Regions from separate parts of the Paenibacillus kribbensis genome, predicted to be linked through region 2. Evidence: predicted binding sites of a transcription regulator. Region 2 holds the regulator's gene; each other region holds the start of a gene.
The links. The regulator LexA, encoded in region 2, represses DNA repair genes until DNA is damaged. The targets are predictions, from matches to a motif close to CGAACATATGTTCG.
Positions count from the first base shown of each region.

Region 1: the regulator LexA is predicted to act here: its motif matches at 1,997-2,010, upstream of B4V02_RS09765 (YhjD family protein).
Region 3: the regulator LexA is predicted to act here: its motif matches at 1,531-1,544, upstream of addB (helicase-exonuclease AddAB subunit AddB).

Region 1 covers NZ_CP020028.1:2,182,385-2,185,667, reverse strand. Annotated here, with positions in the region: gene B4V02_RS09775 (YitT family protein) at 1-367, opposite strand, end outside; gene B4V02_RS09770 (DMT family transporter) at 832-1,722, opposite strand; gene B4V02_RS09765 (YhjD family protein) at 2,059-2,472, shown strand; gene B4V02_RS09760 (spore germination protein) at 2,583-3,283, shown strand, end outside.
Region 2 covers NZ_CP020028.1:2,490,606-2,493,888, reverse strand. Annotated here, with positions in the region: gene B4V02_RS11325 (hypothetical protein) at 1-135, opposite strand, end outside; gene B4V02_RS11320 (DUF896 domain-containing protein) at 260-466, opposite strand; gene B4V02_RS11315 (LysM peptidoglycan-binding domain-containing protein) at 574-954, opposite strand; gene lexA (transcriptional repressor LexA) at 1,145-1,771, shown strand; gene B4V02_RS26135 (hypothetical protein) at 2,101-2,271, shown strand; gene B4V02_RS26990 (hypothetical protein) at 2,310-2,438, shown strand; gene B4V02_RS26985 (hypothetical protein) at 2,664-2,795, opposite strand; gene B4V02_RS27210 (accessory gene regulator B family protein) at 2,786-3,238, opposite strand; gene B4V02_RS11300 (hypothetical protein) at 3,267-3,283, opposite strand, start outside.
Region 3 covers NZ_CP020028.1:1,880,133-1,883,415, reverse strand. Annotated here, with positions in the region: gene addB (helicase-exonuclease AddAB subunit AddB) at 1-1,464, opposite strand, end outside; gene B4V02_RS08380 (class I SAM-dependent rRNA methyltransferase) at 1,705-3,081, opposite strand.

The DNA.
Region 1 (3,283 bases), 310 kb from region 2:
CACAAAGCAAAGCCGCTATTAGCAAGTTGCCGTGCAGATCTATAACCAGCGTCGAATATTTTTCAAATCCTGCATAAAACAGGGAAAAGCCGACTGCTCCGATCAATGCCAGCAGCATGAATCTTCTGCCCTTCAACACCCATGCCAGAATGATGACAGGAATATCCAGCAACAGCATACTCCACGCCGGAGATATGCCAAAGGCATAATGTCCCAGCAGGGCCAGGCCCGCAAATCCGCCTTCTGACAAATGATTTTGAGCATTAATGTGATAGTACGTAAAAGCTAAAATGCATGTTCCGAGCAGCATGACAACAATCTGCCTTAGTGCTCCATTGTTCACGATAGATTCGTAAGTTTTCCTCATACAGGCTCCCTCGGTTTCTCGTAAGTTTATTGTGGATGAGCCCACTCTTACGGAAGCTACCGGGTAAAATGTGCCTTGAGGACTTGGTCCTTCGCATGTACAATCCCCTCTTCCGCAGAGTTGGCTTTCGCAACTTGACGTTACTCCGCGGAAAAGCTAAGTATAAGACAGATCAAATCGTTTCCAAATCGTCCTTTGGGGAAGTATCCTTCGGGGACACATGGTATCCTGATCCTTTCTTTTGTGGAATAAAACTCCGACATTTCTGTGGTACTTGTATTTCTATAAATTATTATACCACACCTTACCACTTGCTAAAAAGCTTGCTTTTTATGGCTGCACCATATTTTTTATGGTATGTGCGAGCATGCTTTATTGTATGTGCGAATTACAGCATTATACCGAAGGTTTGGCGAATGCACATAAAATATACTCCCGCGTATTTCTACCCGTTTACAGCGCTATTATCCAGCTAATTTGACTGTTCTACGCTGATTGGCCATAAATACACCTCCCAGGATAAGAACGAGTCCGGCAAGAACATTCCAGCCAATATGCTCATTCAGCAGCAAAAATCCCCATACAATAGCGCTCACTGGTACAAAATAAGTCACCGAAGCAGCAAATTCTGCACTTCCTCGCAATATCATATAGTTGAACAAAATATACGCTACTCCTGATCCCAGAACCCCTAGTCCTACGAGGGAACCAAACACACCGGGAACAAAAACAATCGACAAATCAGGTCTCTCTACAATTGTCATCATGATACCACCCCCAACTGCCGCACCAAACAGTGTCGCAAAGGTAGCCTGATACATGGACAGATTGGAGAGAAAACGTTTGGACAGCTGCGTTCCAAATCCGTAGCAGAGAGTCGCAAGCAGCATACATCCAAAACCTACAGGATCAACTGAAATAATGGATGCAGGATTAATGCCCAGTAAAATAATGATCCCTACAAAAGCGAGACACATTCCCAGCCACTGTAGGCGATGAAATATAGCTCCGAAAAGGACAAGCCCCACCAACATGGTCCAAATGGGCGTTGTAGCATTTAATACCGAAGCCATGCTGCTAGCTATTCTGGTCTCACTAAAACCGATCAAAGTCCATGGTAAAACCATGTTGACCAAAGCTACCAGAATAACGGACTTCCACGGAATGCTGTTGATTTTAAACGGTATGCGCATAAACAGCATCAACAAGACAATAAAAACAAATCCGAAGCTGGAACGGAGAAAAACGATGGTCCACGGTCCTACTTGATGCAGCAATAACACTTTAATAAACAGAAACGAACCACCCCAAATAAGACTCAGTAGCAATAACGCTGCATACAACGAACGTGACAATATGTATACCTTCTTTCTCTACCTTCTTATGATAAATAATAGCAACTGACCGCAATCAGTAACGATCTCTCCTTTTATGTAAGTTTTTTAAGCATTAGCTTAACATAAATCCCGTTTCACTGTCACCGGCGATCCAAGCAAAAAGTTCTGTGTATTGACACCCCGATTAGTGCTTCAAACCAGGTATAAAACTATAAAATTTGCTTTCCTGCTGCTTTTCCAATAATTGATGATTGCTTACATAACAGAAAAATTCCTATGATGAGGTATAAAGGGAACGTTTGTTCTGTACACTTATTATATATTGTATTCTTACTCCGAGTAAAGGAGATTTTTATGACAAACAAAAAGCTGCATGACAACAAGAGTAAAGCCCCTCAACCTTCCGAAAAAGATGCGGCGTTGATCAAGATCTGTGTACTTTTAACCCTTGTGCTGGATGTTTTGGAGCGAGACATTCGTATTCTGAGTACCTCTCCTTTAAAAATGCCCGATCTGTACGTTCGTAGCCTGACTGAAGTACAACAGCGCGTTGCAGTTCAATTAGCAGAGACGAAGGCCCAAATGAAAAGACAAGGGATTAAAATATATAGTGAAATCCGAAATCATGAAGGTGTAGAGGTTTTGTATATGTGCCGCGGTTATCAAAAGCGGTTTTTCATGCTTTCCTCCTTTGCCCGCAGTGAGGTCAGACGGAAACTGGGACATTATCTGGGAATTGATCTGACCCAAGATGATGTTCCCTTGTAATCTCGTCTACAGTCCAATAGATGCGAGAATGGATAATTCACCAGATCGTGGATAAATCCAATCCATTTGGCGCACATTATACCTATCTCATCCAAAAAGGAGGTGCTCTCTTGACCAGACATGACGCAGCTTTCTTTGAATTAAGCAGCAATGTTTCTTTTATAGAGCAAGCGCTTTTTTATACGGATGATTTACAAAAACAGGCGATTTCCGTTGACGGTAAAGATAGTATGCTTCTCTATATTGATTCGCTCGTGGATCAGGAGATGATTCAGACGCATATCCTGAGTGCTTTATACGAGAAGACCGACACAAGCTCCCATCAAATGTTCACTACCCTGAGCAGCCAAAAGGATACTAACCTCCAAAATGCCATTGATTCGCTTATTCAGGGATATTGCATTTTTATGATAGATCGCACGGAAGAGTTTTATATCCTTTCTTCCGAAAAAACATACACTCGCAGTACGGATGAACCGGAAAACGAGGGGATTATTCGCGGACCCCACAACGGATTTATTGAGCAGCTATCCATCAATCTCAATCTAATTCGCAAACAAATTATCAACCCGTCGCTGGTTGTACGTTATTATTATGTCGGATCTAGAACGAGAACTAAAATTGCTATCGTCTATGTTCAAGACCTGGCTAATCCTGAGCTGGTGGAAGAAGTGAAGATGAGAATTAAAGCGATCTCCTCGGACATGGTACTCCCTCCCGGTTTTATTCAAGAGTTTACGGAGGACAATCCTTTTTCCCTGTTTCCTCAGCAGCTCAGCACGGAACGGCCGGACCGGGTAACTGCTAATCT
Region 2 (3,283 bases):
CACAGTAATATTACGGCCGCGGAAAATATCCATTGCAGAACCCGTACCGCTAATGGTTTGCATGCCTTGTTTTTTGCGCGTTTTGTTTAAATGCGCTGTGTTTTTGCGTACTTTTCTTTCAAATGATCGGGCCATCTGTCAATTCCCTTCCCATATATATTGCATCAAAACGTTTGCTTGAAAGCTAATCTATATAGATACCGCGAAAGATACCTAAAAACAAAAGTCAAATTATGCAGGTCAAGCCGCCCTGGCGACATTAATGCTTAAGCCCGCCATTACCCTTTGGCGTATCATCGTCCACAAATTCAATCGTTTCAAGCTGTTGCCGAAAATTACGGCGAATGTTACCTAAATAAATTTCCCGAAGATTGGCACGCTCTGTAGTTTCTTCTTCCGTTAATCCCTCGGATTTTGCTTTGCGCGCTAATTCATTGATGCGCTGTACCAAGCTGTCTATATCCAAATTATGTCCCCTCCATAAAAGCAAAGATATAATACACTTTGACATGTAGAAAAGAGCTTGTCAAGGTTCCCACATCACGCCCCTAACAAGCCCTAACGGTGTATAGATCAGAAGTACGGAAGCTTGAGCACCTGACCTGCCTGCACTCCCCGATCTTCCAGCCCGTTAATCCGTACAATTCCTTCTATATATACTCGTGTATCCATTCGTTCCGGTTTATGTTTGATTGCAATCTGCCACAATGTGTCCCCAGGCTGTACTGTCAGCTTGGTTACCTCTACCTTCGGAACTGAAGGTGCTGCGAAAACTGTCAAAACGCCTGCACCTGCAATCCAAACAACAATAACTAGAATGAGAAGCTTAAGTAAGAGAGTATTGGTAATCATCTGTGCAATCAATTGTGAAAATCCTTTGCTCCCTTTCTTTTGATTCTCCTGCATCTTTTCTAAATTCATCGGAAAAATACTTTGATATGTGCTATATCTCATCATTGGCTGCGTCCTCCAAACGTTTGTTCTTATGTTTTTTCACAATATAACACGAACGTTTGTTTTGTTCAATAGACAACAGAACAAAAGTTCGCAAATATTTTTAGAGATTATTTAGAACTTATGTTTGTGCGAACGGAGGTTCTATGCTATAATTTTCCCAAACGTTACTAAATGGGGTTGATACGGTATGTCTAAGATTTCGAGCCGCCAGCAGGCCATTCTTGAATTTATCCGCAATGAAGTGCGTCTAAAGGGCTATCCCCCTTCTGTACGCGAAATAGGCGAGGCTGTCGGATTAGCCTCCAGCTCTACGGTTCACGGTCATTTGGACCGTTTAGAGAAAAAAGGACTCATCCGTCGCGATCCAACGAAACCACGGGCCATTGAGTTACTTGGCCAAGACGAGGCGGATAATAGCAATTTGATTAATTACTCCATTAGTCGTGTTCCCGTTGTCGGTAAAGTAACTGCCGGTCTTCCTATTACGGCGACAGAAAATATCGAAGATTACTTTCCTCTTCCCCAACATTTTGTTGGTGAGGATAAAATATTCATGTTATCTGTTGTAGGCGAAAGCATGATTGAAGCTGGTATTGCTAACGGTGACTATGTAATTGTACGTCAGCAACAAACTGCTGATAACGGTGATATTGTTGTAGCCATGACAGATGAAGATGAAGCAACGGTTAAAACCTTCTACAAAGAAAAAGATCATATCCGGCTTCAACCAGAGAACCCAGCCTTTGAACCGCTTCGCCTGAAGCATGTCAGCATTTTGGGCAAGGTTGTAGGACTCTTCCGGGACTTCCACTGATTTATCACTTTTTCTTCCCCGTTATTTTATCCACTACCTCAAAAACCGGCTGCCTAGGGCAAGCCGGTTTTTGATTGATTTTATGTTCATCTATGTAACTAATAACTATTCTTTCCTTTTCAGCAGCTATGGCTTAAACCATTTTATCAGCTATAAAAAACCTCCCTCTTTCAAAGGATCTTTCACTCATTTTATACCTATACGTTTTTTTATAAATTCTTAGAATCATAGGTATTCGCTTCTTTTTGCTTTCAATAGATTTATGCTTATACATTACTAGCACTATTGACATATGTATAAAGCAGACCTAAGCAAAGGAGACATGCCAGATGATCAGAAGTAAAGTCAAAACATATAAGCAGCGCATCGGAAAAAACCAATATCTGATCGTTAAAGTCTTTCAGGCTACAGCTGCTAAAGCAAAGAGCGGTAATGCCTTGGCTACCAATGCATTGAATATCAAAATTTCCAAGCGCAAGCGTAAAGATGAAGACGAGTAAGTTCAACCATACCTTCATTATATTTGAAGGGAGGTGATATGATGAGCAGAAGAAACAGAAGAAGAAGATTAAACATCCGTTCCAATCAAAGAGCCAACGCGCGTGCAGTAGGTAACGCGCTGGCTATTAACCTGTTTAACGTAAATGATGGACGACGCAGACGTTAATAGCCGTTGTCAGCAAAAAGCGGGAAGGATTCTTCCTGCTTTTTTTGTTCACACGTCCACTTTGCCACAGACTCCTCATGCTACTGCTAAAATGTATCGTCCTTCTTCGAAAAAATCCCTCAACGCTCAGAGCGCTAAGAGATTTCACATTTTAGTATGGTATCATATTGATCGAGAGCCCATTTCCACTTCCTTCTAAAAAGGAGCTCAAGACAGTCCAAATAATTAGTTCTTTTCTTTTTTCTTCAACTCTGCTGGTACTGGCTTAGCTCCAAATATTGTTTTTTCTTTTTTGGTTGATTCATCAGCGTATTTACCCAATTTTACATTCAATAATCTTGCCAATTTCATATCCATTTACGTTCACCTCCTCTCCATAAAGGCAGAATGCTGAAAGATTGTACAACACAGGATAGGGATATTATGGATGATTGTACGAAAAAATTCAACATGCAAATAAAAATACATATTAGTTTATAATATTTGTGATTCTCAGTCTTATTAATATAAATAAAATGATTCGGTGCATAAGCAATAAATATCAGCAATGAGCAAACATTAGTAATTAAAATTACCGACAAACTCAGGGGAATAAAAGGAATGATGGTGCATACTATCGTTGTAAAAAAAACACAGAAATTGAGGTTGGAAAAATGAATTCCTCCCGAGAATCTTCTAATTAGCATCAGGCTCCCAAGAGCCAATAATGCTCCGAAAAAATGTCCTGTAAACCATCCTATAATGGAAACAAAAATTATCGTTGAGATTTCAGTAAGTTTTATTGCAAGCGCATATTCCATCACCTCTAAACTTGTTGGACCATCAGGATCAGATCTCTTTATTTC
Region 3 (3,283 bases), 610 kb from region 2:
AAGCTCCATCAAATCGAGTGTTTCATCCCGTTGCCGGTTCCGCTCCTGCTCCTCCAACTCCAGCGACAGACTGGGTACAGCCTGCCACGGTCGTCCGTCTGTCCAGCGGCTGCCTTGTATTCCACAGGCCAGTGCATAATTTTCCAGACGGTCCATGTCCTCACGGCTAACCCGACCATCCAGCGGCAACAGAAGATCCGTTTTGACCGCACGGAATACATCTTCATACCGCCAACGCCGCTGGACGATATCCAGCGAAGCCCGAATCATTTCCACTAAGGGATGATGCAGTACACTTCTTCGCTGATCCAGGAATACCGGAACCCCATATTGCTTGAATATCGGTTCCACCCACGGCTCATAATCCTCAATATGACGTACAAACAAAGCCATTTCCCGATAACGCGCGCCTTCATCCCGGGCCAGACGGCGCATTTCGCGTACGGCCCCTTCCAGCTCTGCACGACGATTGGCAGCAGCGTACAGCTTTATGCCCTCCGGCTGCTTGTCTGCCCATTGATCCCGTAGCTCCTGCGGTATCCGATACCCTGTACGATGTTCAAAATATGCCTCCAAATACGCCAACGCCGAACGCTCCTTAAACCTCGGCATTGGATCTGGGCGCAATAATTGGGTCCGCATCTCTATCATCAGCTCGTCGGCCATTCCTTTAAGCTTTACATAGGTAGCTGCCGACGGATGAAACAAATCCAGCTCATGCGGAAGCTGTCCGCTCTCGTAGCTGCGGTTGCAGGTCAGCGCCACCGTCAACGAAGAGGCGTGCAGCATAAGCTGCTCTACCACCTTGTATTCATGCGGCGTAAACCTGCGGTAGCCATCCATCCAAATATCTGCCCCGCGCACAAGAGATGACTCGGCAATCTGTTCTGCCAGCATGCGCAGCGTATCCTCACCGTCAATATATTTAAGCGCCAGCTCTCGTTCAAAATCCTCATAGATTAAACTGATATCCTTGAGCTTACCGCGCAAAATCGGGACCGTCTCCCCTGCGGCATGCATGCGCTCCAGCTGCTCTGGTACAGACCGGGTATCATTCCCATACTGCTTTAGCTCCGTAAACAACGTATTCAACCGGTCCACAAAGCCAAGCTGATCCCCCGAGTCTTTGAACAAACTCAGTTCATCCTTGCGACGACGTATAATTTTATATAAAAGCATCTTCTTGCCCTCTTCCGTCACCGGCACCAGCGCTGAACCTCCGGTTTCCTGCATGACTAAATAAGCAAGACGATGAAATCCCATCACCTGGGCGCGCACCGACCCCTGAATACCGTTTCCGGCTTCTGTAAGCAACGCATGCTCGGAAGCAAATGACGATTGCTCCGGTACGAGCAGCAACATGGGCTTGCCTAGCGGCTGCTCGCGTAGCATAGATGTCATTTCATGACGGATTAGCGTGCTTTTACCACTGCCTGAGCGGCCAATCAACAAACGGACCGACATGATGCGGCCTCCTCTCCAACGAACAACATTCTATTTAACAGTATAGCACACGAGGCAAGGGAGAAAAGAACGTACGTTTGCCATTTTGCAGCAATATATCCTTCCTCAAAAAACAAACAGTCCCGCAGGTTGGCTTGATGCATGCCTTCTCTACAGGACTGATGTATACATTAAACGAGCCTATTTTACTTATTTAGCCATCTTTAGCTATCCCAAAGACGATTCACTGTGTTTCCACACCTACAGCTGTTTTTGGCTGCGCACCTCAAAGATCGCGAATTTCAAATAATGGCCTTCCTCCACGCCCAAAATTTGCGGATGATCCTTGCCGGCTGCTCTCCAGTCCACCAGACGGAGGATTTTTCCTGCATCAGCCGCCGCTTCCTTAATCGTGTCCAGAAACAGTTCGGGACGCATATGGTACGAACAGCTCGCTGTCACCAGATAGCCCCCCTCATTAACGAGCTTCATCCCGTGCAGGTTGATATCTTTATATCCCCGCGTAGCTCCTTTGACCGCACTTTTCGTTTTGGCAAAGGCTGGCGGATCAAGAATAACCACGTCAAACGTACGTCCGCCACCAGCTGTTAGCGGCTTGGACGTATCCCCCTTGCCCCCGGCTCTGGCTGCTCGTTCCTCTACACCTTTGACCTGATTGCGCAAATATTGAAAAGCATCATCGACGACAAACTCGACGCGTTCCTCGAAGCCGTTCAGCTTGACATTATCCCTGGCGCTTTCAATCGCATGCTCGGAAATATCAAGACAAGTTACTTTTTTGGCCCCGTATTTACATGCATGAAGTGTAAAGCTTCCGGTATGTGAAAAGCACTCCAGTACGGTTGCGCCATCCCAAAACGGGAATTCAACAACCTTGCCGCTTTTATTTACAGGCTTCATAACCGTGGTGCCAGAGCCGCCTTGTTCTGCAACTTCCTGCATTGTAATTCCGCTGCGCGCACCCCAGCCTGTCATCAACGGTGCAATCGCCGCACGATTCTCACGCTGGTCGAAGAAATAACCTGTCTTCTGGCCCTCCACAATATCGACCTTGATTTGCAAGCCATTTTCCGTTACCACGACATGGCGCGGGCAATCACCGTACAAAGGCCCCTTCGTCTGTTCCAGTCCTTCCAACTCGCGGACGGATACATCACTGCGTTCATATATACCGACAGGTCCCATCACTTCAACGAGCGCGTCCCTGATTTCTTCCCTGCGCCGATCCATGCCCAGCGTTAACAGCTGCACGACCAATACATCACCAAAACGGTCTACAATCAGTCCAGGCAAAAAATCAGCCTCGCCGTACACTAGCCGATACGCATCTCCTCCGGTCACAAAACGTTCACGGTGTTCCAGACAATTGCGGAAGCGTTCAACAAAGAAGCTTTTGTCCATGGCTTCCAGCGGCTCGTACGATAGCACACGCACCGTAATTTGTGAAGCCGGATTATAGTAGCCTGTCGCCAAATATCGACCCTGATGGTTAACAATGCTGACCAGCTCGCCCGCCACCGGATCGCCCTCGACCTTGGCTATTTCATTTTTAAACACCCAAGGGTGTGCGTGCTCCAGCCTTTTTTTTCGGCCTCGTTCTAATATTACTGAAGGCAAAACCCTCACTCCTATTCTTGGATTACTCAAAGTCCTTATAAGCGTGGTGTTCGATGGGGTGCGGCTCCGCGATTCATTTGATCTTACGATCGCTGTTGCACGGGGATTCTTGGGATTTTATAAATGTTTTTAATGGTAAGAATCCCCCTGCAAAGGCGAACGCTACCGCTTCTCCAGATTCAAATGAACCGCTCCGCTACTA